DNA from 3 places in the Peribacillus sp. YIM B13472 genome. Region 1 is predicted to be linked to each of the others. Evidence: riboswitches for the same ligand, from Rfam matches in the RefSeq annotation. Region 1 holds a riboswitch; each other region holds the start of a gene.
What was found. Region 1 has a riboswitch for cyclic di-AMP ahead of ACFX4I_RS15280 (APC family permease). Riboswitches for the same ligand answer to the same signal wherever they lie in the genome.
Positions count from the first base shown of each region.

Region 2: another riboswitch for cyclic di-AMP. It lies ahead of ACFX4I_RS25155 (hypothetical protein); the one in region 1 lies ahead of ACFX4I_RS15280 (APC family permease).
Region 3: another riboswitch for cyclic di-AMP. It lies ahead of ACFX4I_RS24085 (cation:dicarboxylate symporter family transporter); the one in region 1 lies ahead of ACFX4I_RS15280 (APC family permease).

Region 1 covers NZ_JBHZPG010000018.1:76,871-81,767, reverse strand. The annotation lists gene ACFX4I_RS15295 (DUF6044 family protein) at 1-395, shown strand, start outside; gene ACFX4I_RS15290 (glycosyltransferase family 2 protein) at 412-1,434, shown strand; gene ACFX4I_RS15285 (GtrA family protein) at 1,394-1,849, shown strand; cyclic di-AMP (ydaO/yuaA leader) riboswitch at 2,202-2,346, shown strand; gene ACFX4I_RS15280 (APC family permease) at 2,484-4,310, shown strand; gene ACFX4I_RS15275 (RhaT/GlcU family sugar-proton symporter) at 4,815-4,897, shown strand, end outside.
Region 2 covers NZ_JBHZPG010000054.1:13,309-18,205, reverse strand. The annotation lists gene ACFX4I_RS25165 (hypothetical protein) at 725-895, opposite strand; gene ACFX4I_RS25160 (Na-translocating system protein MpsC family protein) at 1,400-1,774, opposite strand; cyclic di-AMP (ydaO/yuaA leader) riboswitch at 2,018-2,159, shown strand; gene ACFX4I_RS25155 (hypothetical protein) at 2,551-2,934, shown strand; gene ACFX4I_RS25150 (potassium-transporting ATPase subunit F) at 3,115-3,189, shown strand; gene kdpA (potassium-transporting ATPase subunit KdpA) at 3,215-4,888, shown strand.
Region 3 covers NZ_JBHZPG010000047.1:23,957-28,853, reverse strand. The annotation lists gene ACFX4I_RS24095 (hypothetical protein) at 155-817, shown strand; gene ACFX4I_RS24090 (efflux RND transporter periplasmic adaptor subunit) at 832-2,094, shown strand; cyclic di-AMP (ydaO/yuaA leader) riboswitch at 2,294-2,440, shown strand; gene ACFX4I_RS24085 (cation:dicarboxylate symporter family transporter) at 2,612-3,871, shown strand; gene ACFX4I_RS24080 (class I SAM-dependent methyltransferase) at 4,300-4,515, opposite strand; gene ACFX4I_RS24075 (hypothetical protein) at 4,847-4,897, shown strand, end outside.

The DNA of each region.
Region 1 (4,897 bases):
GCATTGGGCTGCATCCCGCAATTGCACAATTTAATGGATTTTACACGCTAGATAGCTATAACAATTTCTATCCGCTTACTTACAAACATCAATTTCGTCAAATAATTGAAAACGAATTGGCTAAGAATAAAAACATCAGAATCTACTTTGATGAATGGGGAGGACGTTGTTACCTATTTACCGATGAACTTGGGAAGCATTATATGTTCAAGAAAAGCTCCAAGAAAGAGCTGAAAAATTTAGACCTTAATATGGTTGCGTTTAAAGGATTAGGTGGTAAGTATATATTTTCTGCCATACCAATCAACAACTCGAAGGAAAACGGATTGGTACTAGATAGGATTTTCACGAAAAAAGAAAGCGTATGGAAAATTTATTTATACAGAGTCATGTGAAAAGGGGGGGAATAGAGTGAATTCACCGATACTAACGATTGTTGTACCTTGTTATAACGAAGAAAGCGTCTTGCAGGATACCATTACCCAACTATGTGGATTGGTGAGGGGGTTAGTAGAAGAAAACGTTGTTTCTGGTCAAAGTAAAATTCTATTGGTTGATGATGGAAGTAAAGATCAAACATGGAAGATCATTTATAAGGAAACGATTAATAATGAACTTGTTCGTGGGCTAAAGCTTTCCCGGAATGCAGGACATCAAAATGCACTCCTGGCAGGATTGTTTACAGCCAAAGAAGCCTCGGATTGTGTGATTTCCATTGATGCAGATTTACAGGATGATATTCAAGTCATCCCTGAATTCATTCGGAAATTCAATGAAGGGTGTGAAATTGTATACGGTGTCCGCCAGAAAAGGGACCTTGATTCATTTTTCAAACGAACATCTGCAACTGGTTTTTATAAAATGATGAACAAGATGGGGGTTAACCTTGTCTATAATCATGCCGATTTCCGGCTAATGAGTAAAAGGGCGATCGCGGAGTTGGAACGATTTGATGAAACGAATCTTTTTTTACGGGGGATCGTACCGCTCATTGGGTTTAAGACGGACTCTGTTTATTATGACCGAAAAGAAAGATTGGCTGGGGAAACGAAATATCCATTTAAGAAGATGGTTGCTTTTGCGCTTGATGGCATTACTTCCTTTTCAGTTACACCGATTCGGCTTGTATTATGGCTAGGATGTTTTTCCTTTTTCATTAGCTTACTCTTTGGGTCTTACTTTTTATGGTTAAAGTTTTATGGGCAGACCGAAACTGGATGGACCTCATTAATCACCTCCATATGGTTGATCGGTGGACTACAGTTGATTGCTGTCGGCTTGATTGGGGAATATATCGGTAAGATTTACAATGAATCCAAACGCCGGCCTAAATATATAGTTGATCTGGATCTATTTAATCCGCTCGATTTAAAAAAACGGGAGCAACTAGACAATGAACGGAACAGTATTGAAAAACTATCTAAAACACACTAACTCCTTTATCCGCTTTTTATTGGTTGGGATAGTCAATACAGCGGTTGGACTTTCCATCATGCTTTTTCTCATGAATGTTCTTGAATTCTCTTACTGGGTCTCCACCTTTATCGGTAATGGTACGGGAGCTGTAACGAGTTTTCTTTTGAACAGGACTTATACCTTTAAAAGTGATATAGAATGGCGGAGAGGAGTTGCACGTTTCTTTTGCGTCATCCTGATTTGTTATTCCGCCGCATATTCTTTAGGCCAAGCTATTGCAGAATCAATGGAAGGATCCGTTCATTTACCCATACAACAAAATGTGGCTGTGCTGATAGGAGCAATTTTTTACACAGTTCTTAACTATATCGGCCAGAAATTCTTTGTCTTTAAAAAAAGCAATTTGAGACCAATTCAAGAAGGAAGGAACTAATTAGGTGGATCAGTGGGATAATGCCCCCGGTTGTAAGAATTAAAGGGGAATCGGAAAGCGAAAATCAAGTTTAATGATTCAAGCTGGGGGCAGATCGCTTCACTTCGTTTTTCACGATCTCCATGTGGCGATCATTTTTTCCTTTTCTGACCATCTTTTGTTCATCAATTCCCTGATTTTTTTCTTTTTAGACGTTTACTTACCTCCTTTCCTCCCTTCGAACCATGTGTTTGCATGACTTATGTAATATACGTCAAGAATAAAACCTCGCATACAAAAAATAATTATATTTCTGTGCAAAATTTTCATTTACTTTTCCTTTTCACGGGAGTATGATAATCAACAGTTTCATATTTCTAAATCGCTTAAACCTTATGGTGCGGGGGACCCGGTATTGGGATTGTTACTACAATCCAAGGGGTGAATCCTTTCAAGGTAGGGCTACTCTTAGGTCCGAATCCGACAGCTAACCTCGTAAGCGTTATATGAGAAGGAAAGTGGAGCTTGTTAGACAAAAAAATTGATGTCTACAGGTCTATTTAGCTATGACTTGTAGGCATTTTTCTGTTTGTCTTGTTTTTTGCTACAGCTGGGTAACATAAACTTATAAATTTAATATGGTGGTGAATACTTGATGTTATCTTCTATAAAGAGGTTCTTGATTGGGAGACCTTTAAAATCAAATGCACTTGGTGAACAAAAGCTTAACAAAACAAAGGCTTTGGCGATATTATCTTCTGATGCTTTGTCTTCGGTTGCTTATGGGCCGGAGCAAATATTGATCGTTCTGATCACGGTCGGTGCTGCGGCATTCTGGTATTCCATACCCATCGCCATCGGAGTATTGTTACTATTGGCTGCATTGATCTTGTCCTATAGACAAATCATTTTTGCTTATCCTCATGGCGGGGGGGCATATGTGGTTTCAAAAAACAATTTAGGAGTCAATCCAGGGCTGATAGCTGGAGGATCCTTATTGGTGGATTATATATTAACTGTGGCTGTAAGTGTTTCTGCAGGTACGGATGCCATCACGTCCGCTTTTCCCAGCCTTCATTCATATAATGTAGGCATAGCCATCATTTTCGTCATTCTGCTTACAATCCTGAACCTGCGGGGGGTTACGGAGTCGGCCTCTGTTTTGGCCTATCCGGTGTATCTATTCGTTTTAGCATTGTTCATCTTGATTGGTGTAGGAACTTACAAGATCCTGACGGGAGGAGTTTCACCCGAATTACACGCGCCAATCGGGACTCCAGTAGCGGGCATCAGTTTATTCATACTGCTAAAAGCATTTGCATCAGGAAGCTCCGCATTGACAGGAGTTGAAGCGATTTCCAATGCGATTCCGAACTTTAAAGACCCAGCCCCGAATAATGCTGCAAAAACTTTAATAGCTATGGGTTCCCTACTGGCAGTATTATTTACGGGAATCGTATTCTTAGCCTACTATTTAAGCATTGTTCCTAGCGCAGAGGTAACGGTCGTCTCGCAGATTGCTGAAGAGATCTTTGGCCGGAATTTCATGTATTTCTTCATTCAAGGTACGACTGCATTGATCTTGATACTTGCTGCCAATACTGGCTATTCCGCTTTCCCCTTGCTTGCGGTGAATCTTGCAAAAGATAAATTCATACCAAGGGCGTTTACGATTAGAGGGGACCGATTAGGATATTCCAATGGAATAATCATACTGGGACTTGCATCCATCATCTTAATAGTCTCATTTGAAGGACATACAGAAAATCTCATTCCGCTTTATGCCGTAGGGGTATTCATTCCATTTACTCTGTCCCAGACCGGGATGATTGTTAAATGGATTCGCGAAAAGCCAAAAGGCTGGATGTTGAAATTAACCATTAATTCAATTGGTGCAATTATTAGCTTTATCGTCACGATGATATTCTTCTTGACCAAGTTTACTCAGGTTTGGCCTGTTTTGATTTTTCTACCTATTATCCTGTTAATTTTTCATCGAATCAGAAAGCATTATGAAGCAGTTGGTGACCAACTAAGGATTACAACTTGTGAGCCGATCTTGCCAATTGAAGGAAATATCATTATCGTACCTGTGGCCGGTATAACTCATGTGGTTGAGAACTCCTTAAATTATGCTAAATCTCTTTCAGCACATCAGGTTATTGCCGTTTATGTTTCTTTTGAAAGAGAAGATGAAAAAAAATTCGAAGAAAAATGGAAGAAGTGGCAACCAGATGTTAGACTTGTGACTCTAAACTCTTATTACAGGAGTATCATACAGCCATTAACTAAATTTGTAGATACAGTTGAACATAAAGCGAGGGAATCCAACTATAAAGTTACGGTAATAATCCCGCAATTTATTCCGAAGAAAGGCTGGCACAATATTCTTCATAACCAATCAAGTTTACTGATTAAGGCCTACTTGCTTTATAGAAGAAATGTAGTTGTTGCGACAGTGCCCTATCATTTGAAGAAGTAAGTTCCATTATCTAAGAAAAGAAGCAGACCTACATAAGGTTTGCTTTTTTTCTAATCTTTATAAAAAATTCAGCAGTAACTTACGCTGCCGATATTTGAGTATGAACATTCATTACCAACTCATTAATTTACAGTAACTATGAAGCCCGTACAATAAAAAGGATTTGCAGTAAGATGTGGGGATACTTCCTCTTTTAAAGCTTTAATTAATGTTAATATAAAACTTTCCCCATCATCATTATCCGAACGACAGCTGTTTGGGAAAGTCATTATTTCAAAGTCGCTGGTGATTTGGAAATGGACATGCAACATCATCAACATGGTGGCTAGCATCAATCAGTATCATTAAAAAGGGCTGTGTCTGCAGCCCTTTTTGTGTTGAACACTACTTTAGGGGAAACACTTCATAAAATTACCAAGGGTCAATTCAAATAATGCGAACATATTAAGAAGACAAAATGAAATTTCCTGCTTAATTTTGAACTTACATATATGGGGGTTGTAAATGGATATATTATTAGCTCTCTTGCCGGCATTATTCTGGGGAAGCATCGTTTTATTTAATGTGAAACTCGGGGGTGGACCCTA
Region 2 (4,897 bases), on a different contig from region 1:
GTTAATAAGGGACATAAAAAATAAAGTGCTCGGAGTTAGTTTAAGTACAAAAACAGTTTGTGCACTTTCACGAACTCACATTTGCTTTTCGAACGTCCTAACCGGAATAAATGCATTTCTTTTAGACAGTACTTTTAAAAAACTATTTTTTAGGGACATTTTCTTTTAGGTTCTTTTTTTATAAAGGATAGCAAATATTATTATGACTACACCTACCAATACCAGAGGAAGTATTGATGAGATGCTGATAAATCCATGAATCAAGCATAAAACCCACCTCGGTATTCGTTGTTTTCTATAGTATGAACATTTTTTTATAGCGTTATCAAAACTCAACATATATGAGAGTACCTATGACATACCACAGGAATGCAGGATGATTGGCAAAGAAAAGATTGTTATGGGATAGACCAAAAAGTTCCAAATAGAACTTTCTTATTGAACTCCCATGAAAATTAAAATAGTCTTAACCCAAAAAAGAGCGTACAAAAATAGACCCAGAAAAATACTTTTTTAAAAAAATGCTGAGCCTTATGAGTGATCTGATTGAGTTTGGTAAATCGTTAAACAAAAACCTCCAATCATAGCAAATTAAGTAGAGGCTAGCGCGACGACCAAAAAAGGATTAATCTCCCATGAGTGCTACCCATGGAGGATGCGACAGTCGGTGGTACACCGTGGTCGTCGGAGTCAGACTAACGTATGGGCGGAAAGGCACCATAGTTCAAAGACCTTCTTCGCCAGCGATTAAAACATTATCGACATAGAGACCAATTTTCATTCTCTGTGGTGAAACGCTGATTTTTTGCGCTTCATGGATGGCTAACGGGTGCGTTAGCGCCATAAGAAGGCCGCCAATTGGCGGCCTTTTAAATGCGATCATTAAACAAGTCATACATTCCAGCCAAAACCTAAAAATGTCCTTATGCAACTCCCATGAAAATTAAAAATACTCAAAATCTAAAGTAAAGCAAATAAAGACCCAGTAAAAAGATAATAAAAAAAGGCAGCCTTTGAGTGGTCATTATAGAATTAGTTAAAACAAAATTAATCGATCTTCCTTCTTCTTAGATTAAATGCAATAAGGATTAATCTCTCATGAGTGCTACCCCTATAAAGCGCGCCAGTCGGTACACCGTGGGTGTCGGAGTCAGACTAACGTATGGGCGGAAAGGCACCATAGTTCAAAGACCTTCTTCGCCAGCTATTAAATATTATGTACTTTGAAACCACATTGTTATTCGCTGTGGTGCAGCACCGATTTTGCGATGCATGTGTGGCTAACGGGGTGTTTAGTTTAAGTAAAACCCAATGTAATGAAAAATTTGTATACAATCTATTAATCTAAAATATATATAAATTTTACAAAAAAATGATAATTCATGTAATTTAAACAGTATTATTTGATGGTTTCTAAGTACCTATCTAAGTCTTTATCCAGTATAAAAACTTCAATTCTTTCACCTGTTTTAGTGCTAATATCACTATGGGAGGAAAGAACTTTACATCCAGTTTGATCTTCAACTATTTTTTCGTAATCCTTGGTGTACATTTCACGAAGAAGCGAGCGCATTTTTTTTACAAGTTTTTTGCCGGAATTGTGACTGACAAGATGCTTTTCTTCCACAGTCAGGACACCTTTAAAACGAGTAATCAACATGTCATTAATTATATATGTTTTTGCTTCCTGTGGTCCTCTGCCTATCAGATCACGCTGGAACTTAATAAATGCTGCACTTATTTCTGCTTCAAGTTTCTTTTTTGGATTTAACATAATGCCTCCATTTTATCTCGGGAATTTATGGGATTTATCATAATACCCAACCTTAGTTATTGTCAATGTAAGTTTATAAACCTATAAAAAATTTGTAATCACTAGAATTATTAAGCAAAGTTAGTTTTTTCTGACTAATTTGGCCTAAAATGACTGTATATGGTCGATTTTGAATTAATATCGTGATTTTATGAGGTTTACAAACATTTAATGATGAGCGTAGAATAATCCACATAAATAACAATTTGATATCGGCCAAATCTCAAGAAATTGAGAACGGAGGACCCACTATTTTTGGGGTTAATTCTGCATTTGCAGAAGGGATGAGATACTCTTTCGCCATCCTACCCGTCAGCTAACTTCGTCGGCTAAAGCGAAGGAGGTCATAAGACCACCTTAATTCAGGAGGCTTTTTTTGTTATGTTTGTAGCAAAATAGCAACCTGTCATTTCCGTAGGTCTTTTTATTATGCCTATAAATGAAAAGGTTTCTTGGAAGACAGATCGCACAGAGCGCTGTAAAGCTTGCTGGGTGATAAGTAGACCAATGAGTACTTTTTCTCCAATTTTATATGTTTGCTTTGCAATTCATCCAATAACCGATGCGTGAATGTATTAATTAACGCTGGGGATATGGATAGCTACTGCATGGCTGCATACATGGGGAAAGAGTAAGCATTGGTCTATTTTTTATGTTTTCAACTGGCAGGCTTCTCTTCCCCAGAAAGAATGCAGATTGAAAATAAATAAGAGAAAGTACAAATGGGGTGAAATTGTATGGGGAAAGTACTGCTTGTTGGAAAAGGAAAATTATTCAAATTTGTAAAGGAAAGTATAGGGGCCACCCACACGGATACAAGTAACGTAGAATCTGTAGACTATGATGAAGAATGGTTTAAGCCTACAAGGAACCTGAAGGAATGTGATGGAATAATGGTTCAAAACTCAGAGCAGGATAACTGTGTTTATCTATTCCCTAATTCTCTGTTTGATGGAATTAATCTTGTGAGATTATTTTCAGAGTTCAAATCTTTGAGGTTGTTTGTTGTCACTCATGATCAACAATATTCTAGTCTATATAAAAAAATGGGAGCTGATTTTGTCATCTTCAGTAAACCAGAATGTTACAGCTATAACTGGCTGCTAACAAGTGGAACCTAGTTTCTTTAAGAAACTCATAGGGGGTGAGTACATTTTAATTGTTTGAAATTTTTATAGTTTGGAAGGAGAGACGTCAATGGATCTTATATCAGTTTCACTTACAGCTTTTTCATTCTTATCATTTTTTGGATTTATCCATTTTTGTAACAAAGTTATAGAAGAAAAAGGAGAGTAGAAACGATGTTTTTATTATTTATTGTTGGAGCACTTTCGTTGTATTTAATTCATGCTTTAATTTACCCGGAAAAATATTAATAGCTACAAAACGGAGGAAATGCAAATGGATTTTTTACAAATCGGTCTGGTATTGGCACTCGTCATTATTCTGGCAATACCACTGGCGAAATATTTAGCTAATGTTTATTCCCTTGAAACAACAAAACAAGATCGGATGTTTGGATGGTTAGAAAGGGGCATTTATAAATTATCTGGTATTAATACCGGTGATATGAACTGGAAGCAATATGTAAAGGCACTACTATTGAGTAATTTAGTCATGTTTATTATTTCGTACATGATACTTCGCTTTCAAGTAGTTTTACCAGGTAATCCTAGTAAGATAGACAACATGGATCCATTATTGGCATTCAATACTGCTGTAAGCTTCCTCACCAATACCAATTTACAGCACTACAGCGGGGAATCGGGACTTTCTTATTTATCGCAAATGGTCGTCATCATATTTTTGATGTTCACGACACCGGCTACCGGTCTTTCGTTATGTATGGCTTTTTTCAGAGGCCTGACCGGGCAGCGCAGTATGGGAAATTTTTATGTGGATTTAATTCGTTCCATCACCCGGGTACTACTGCCGTTATCTATCTTAATCGGTCTTGTCCTAGTATCTCAAGGGGTTCCGCAAACCCTTGATCCTACGGCCATTGCAACTACATTGGAAGGTGCGAAGCAGAATATTGCACGTGGGCCAGTGGCTGCGTTAGAGTCTATTAAACATTTAGGGACAAATGGCGGTGGATTTTTTGGTGTCAACTCGGCCCATCCCTTTGAGAATCCTAATGGTTTCACCAATATAATAGAGATTTTATCCATGTTTCTGATACCTGCTGCTCTTCCCTTAACGTTTGGGTATATGGCAAAAAACAAGAAACTAGGTTGGATTCTTTTTTCAGCAATGGGATTAATGTTCCTTGTGTTCTTAGGTGTTACGTATTTCAGCGAACAAAATGGAAATCCATCATTGGAGAGAATAGGGATTTCTCAAGAGAATGGAAGTATGGAAGGCAAGGAGGTGCGGTTTGGAATTGCACAGAGTGCCCTTTTTACAGCCGTTACGACAGCAGCTACTACAGGTACAGTTAATAATATGCATGATACGCTTACTCCACTTGGCGGATTAGTGCCATTGGCAGAAATGATGTTGAACTGTGTGTTTGGCGGTGATGGAGTGGGGACGGTTAACATCCTTATGTACGCAATAATGGCAGTATTCATTGCCGGGTTGATGGTTGGACGAACGCCGGAGTTTTTAGGGAAGAAAATTGCAGGCAGGGAAATGAAACTAATAGCCATTACCATTCTTCTACATCCATTAATCATCTTAGTTCCGTCAGCTATTGCTTTAGCTACACAAATGGGCACTTCAGCTATTTCTAATCCGGGTTTTCATGGAATTTCGCAAGTTGTTTATGAGTTTACCTCTTCGGCAGCTAATAATGGTTCCGGATTTGAAGGTTTAGGGGATAACACTCCATTTTGGAATATATCCACCGGCTTAGTTATGCTGTTTGGCCGTTACTTTTCTATGATTGCACTAATCGCTGTAGCAGGTTCTTTACTTACAAAGAAACGAGTTCCAGAGACGATTGGAACGTTTAAGACAGATAATAGCACTTTCCTGGTCATTCTCTTGGCAACGGTAATAGTTATTGGGGCTTTGACATTCTTCCCAGTCATTGCACTCGGACCAGTAGCAGAATGGCTCACAATTAGATAAATGTAGAAA
Region 3 (4,897 bases), on a different contig from region 1:
CAATTGTCAGCATTAACACAAAATTAGTGTGGCGATAATATTTGAAGGGAAGGCTTATGTGTTTTTTTTGTATATTCATCCCTTATTTCTGCAATTGTTTCCAAAATAAGATAAAATATATGATGAAATATCATTTTTTGCAGGAGGACCACATATGGTGTACCAGGTCAGATTGTTAAAGGGCATTTTAGAGCCTTATCGGAGTCGTTATCAGCTGCAAAATGCAGAGGCAGTCACAAAGCTTGGATTGAAGTTACTATTTTTATATTTTCTTAGTCTTATATTATTCGCCATTGGGGGATATTTTGGCATTGGTTCAGAATCATTTTCCAAAGAAATCACGACGATGAGTGCCAATGAATTCGAAGCAGCAAAGTTGCTGATTTTGAGCGGCAGTATAATAACAGGCATTCTCGACCCTTCCATATACATATTTTTAGCAGCTCTATTCTTTTGGATCGTTACTGATATCCCATATATAAAATTGGTCATCGTTCAAATGATTCTTTTTGGCTTGCAATTGTTGGAAAAAATATTACTGATTCCTCTATTCGTTTTAATGGATATAGGCAGCGATGCCAATCCTTTTTCATTGGGGATCATCAGTCAGTATTTTCTCAGAAGTGATTATTTCATTCACTTTTTCAGCGAAATCACCATTTTTCAATTTCTTATTATTGCTCTGCAATATTTTTATTTAAAGCAATTTTCAGAACGAAATAATTATTTGGTCCTTTTAATGATTGTTCTATTCTATCTGGCCACATGGTTTGTTAAAGCCTTTTTAGCATACATCCAAGTAGGCGTATTTGTATAAGGCGGGTGAAAAGAATGAGCGGAAAATGGAAAATAGCAGCGGTCTCGATTGCGTCGATAGTCTTAATAACCGTTAACATATACCTTCTTGAAAAAAATGAAAGCAAAGTGGAACGAACTGTTTTCGTTGAAACCTGGACAAAGGTAAAAAAAGATACAATTACGGATACTATTCAAACAAATGGGGTAATTAAACCTGTAGAAGAGTTTGATATCTATTTCGATACCAAGAAAAATGATTTTAAGAAATTCCTTGTAAATGAAGGCGATGCGATTACGGCTGGCTCCTCGTTGTTTGAGTATACGACGACCGAACTTGATGCGCTAAAAGCGGATTTAGAAGCGGAGAAAACGGCAGCAGAGGGAGAAATTGCAGGGATTGAAGAATACATAGGCAAGTTGAGGTCTTATCAAGGGACCCTGGCCAGTGATTCTGGAAAAGCGGCCATTGATGAATCGGTGGAAAAAAACTTGAGTATTGATTTAAAAACAAGCTCGACGGATCTTATTAAAAGTAACATTGAGCAAGAAATGTACAAGCAGGAACTGGAAAGAAACAGTTTGAATGAAAAAGTGAAAATGCTTGATGCTAAATTAAGTTCAATTGAGGAGCAGTCCAATGCGATCGTGACGACGAGCGAGGCTGATGGTGTAGTTAAAAATATCAATAAAAACCTGAATAATCCCATCATATCCATTGTTTCAACAAATATGGCAATTGAAGGGGAATTCTCCGAAGAGGAAATGAAAAAGGCTGAAGTGGGCATGACTATAAAAGCAAGTTCCTCTGATTCAAAAAAGGCATTGAAAGGAACGATAGGCCGTATCCATTCCTATCCAGCTGAAGAGCCGTCGTTAAAAAAAGATAACAGATTTCCATTTCAGGCTTTAATCGAGCCGGAAGGCGAAGAAACGGAACCTTTGTTGGTGGGATCCAAAGTGGATCTTACAGTAATAACCAATGAGAAAGCAGGTGTACCCTCCGTTCCTATAGAGGCGGTACATTACCAAAAACAGCCTTATATTTACAAATTGACTAAAAAAGGATATGTGGATAAACATTATATTACAAAAGGGCTTAAAGCAGAAGGAAAGCAAGAAATCATAAAGGGACCGTCAGTAGGTGACGTCATCCTGATGAAGCCGAATGTGGCAGCGAAGAACCATTCTAATTTTATTACTCCGATTCAATTTGAAAAAGTGAAAGTTGCAACTTATAAAAAATTCACCTCTAGGGAAAAAGTAAGATATCTGTTACTTGGCATTTTGGAAAAATAACTGTTCCTTCAACAAGAGAGGTGATGTCAAATTATTTAGTAATTATATCAATATAACTTTATGTGATTAAAAATCGGGAAGAGTAATAATAGATACAATAGCCATTAATACAGAATATTCAGACATATTTAAAGATTTTTTCAAGTACGGATGCGAATAAATATTTACAGATTATCATTTTTAGTATAATATTTTATTATAAGTTAACTCGCTTAATCTTATTCCAAGAACGGGGGACCCATTTTTGTGGATATTATCCGCTAGGGGTGAATTCAGAAATGAAAGGGCTTTGTGTTTCCAATTCCTAACCCGACAGCTAACCTCGTCAGCGTCTTTAAGGGAACATGTGTGAATATTCACGCCAATAAGAAATCGACACATGAAGTGTCTTTTTTTTCGGCGTAAAGACAGAGTTTTTCAAAAAAGAAAAATTACTTTCTTTTATTAGTATCTTGTTTCCCTTACCGAGACAAAAATGTTTTTGCATCAAAGACTTTATGGAAGGTGAGGAAAGTAAATGAAGAAATTCAAATTAAGTTTAGCTAGCCAAATTTTCATTGGTTTAATTTTAGGGATTATCGTTGGTGCCATTTTTTATGGTAACGAGACGGCCCAAAACTTTTTACAACCATTCGGAGACATTTTCCTACGAATGATTAAAATGATTGTAGTGCCGATCATCGTTTCAAGCCTTATCGTTGCAGTTGCTGGTGTAGGTGATTTGAAAGCGGTAGGTAAACTGGGTGCTAAATCATTATCATACTTTGTTGTAGTAACTATGATAGCGATTGCTGTTGGTTTAATTTCAGCGAATATCATCCAGCCTGGTGCTGGTGTGAATATGGATAATCTGGAACAAACTGATATCTCAACATATGTGGATACAGCAGAAACTAAGCAGCATGAATCGTTCGTGGATACACTCGTTCACATTGTACCATCCAATCCAGTTCAAGCTATGGTACAAGGCGATATGCTAGCGATCATTTTCTTCTCCGTGTTGTTTGGGCTTAGTATTGCAGCCATCGGTGAAAAGGGTAAACCAGTATTCCGCTTCTTCCAAGGTACAGCTGAAGGAATGTTCTACCTAACTAACATGGTCATGAAATTCGCTCCTATCGGTGTATTTGCACTAATCGGTGTGACGATCTCCAAGTTCGGTTTGGAATCTTTAATTCCGCTAGGAAAGTTAGCGCTTTCTGTATACGGAACAATGATTTTCTTTGTAATAGTCATTCTTGGTCTTATTGCGAAATTTGTCGGATTCAATATCTTTACGTTGATTAAACTTCTAAAAGAAGAATTGATTCTTGCTTTCTCTACTGCAAGTTCAGAAGCGGTTCTTCCGAAACTCATGGAAAAAATGGAGAAAGCGGGTTGTCCGAAACATATTGCTACATTTGTTATTCCGACTGGATACTCCTTTAACCTTGATGGTTCTACATTATACCAAGCGTTAGCAGCTATCTTCATCGCTCAAATGTACGGAATCGATTTAAGCGCGTATGAGCAAATTACGCTAATGCTAGTGTTAATGATCACGTCCAAGGGGATTGCGGGTGTACCGGGTGTATCTTTCGTAGTTCTTTTAGCGACATTGGGAACTGTCGGTATTCCTATTGAAGGTCTAGCATTTATTGCCGGTATCGACCGTATTCTTGATATGGGACGTACAGTAGTAAACGTTATCGGTAATTCACTTGCAGCAATCGTCATCTCTAAATGGGAAGGTCAATTCAACCCTCCTTCCAAAAAAGAATTAGAGCAAGTTTCTTAATAAAAAAATCCAGAGTGAAATGTCACTCTGGATTTTTTTTTTTTGAATTAAAATGCGCTTTCTCTTCCGGTGGGCGATCCAGAAGCGGCAATCGGAAGAGAAAACGTTGACATCATCGTTTTCATGGAATATTTCACTTCGGTAAAAGCTCTCGATGACTGTAAACCCTGTTTCCTTCATTCAAGTTGAGTAGGGATATGGAGGTAAGTATCTTCTTAAGTCTTTCCGGATATCAAAATATCCCAAACTCATAAAGCCTTTCATCTTATTTGCCTCCACACCGAATCATTTCGTCTTGTTCCCAGAAGTTCAGATGATTTTCGTTTTTATCCCGGTCATGTGTTGTGAAAATGAAGAGTCCTTCTGGTTTTAAAATACGGTTGATTTCTTTTAAAGCCAATGTGCGGTTTTTTGCTGGTGAATTTGCATTAAATCATTAAAAGCGAAGATTGCTTTTTCGAATGATGAGTCGTTGAAAAGGGAGGTTCGTTGCATCTCCAAGGATAAAGGGGATGTCCATGTGTTATATTCATGGCTATTTTTTCGGCTTCAGTAAGCATGTCAGGAGTTAGATTGATTCCCGTTATATTTTGGAATCCTTTTTTATATAGTGCGAAGGTGGTTCTTCCTGTAACGCATCCCATATCAAGGATTGAATCATCCTGATATAAACATTTTTCGAATGCGTATTTCTCTGATTGCCATAGACTTAATCTTTTAGTTGCATCAGGGGAAGCGGTCCCGTGAAAAGAATGAATGATAAAAGCTTTTTTTAACTTTATCCATGATCAATTCCTCCAATTCTATATTTTTTACTATAATATGGATAATTATTTGGTTTAATATGGATTCTTCGTTTCGCATTATTTACACGATGCTGATGATGATTAATATTGGGGGCTATATAACTTACGTGAAAACCCAAAAGTTTGATAAAATAACATTATTGATTGAGAGCTTGGAGGGGGTCAGGTTATGAAGAATGATAGCAATGATATCTTATATATGCATATGCAGGCTTCCGAA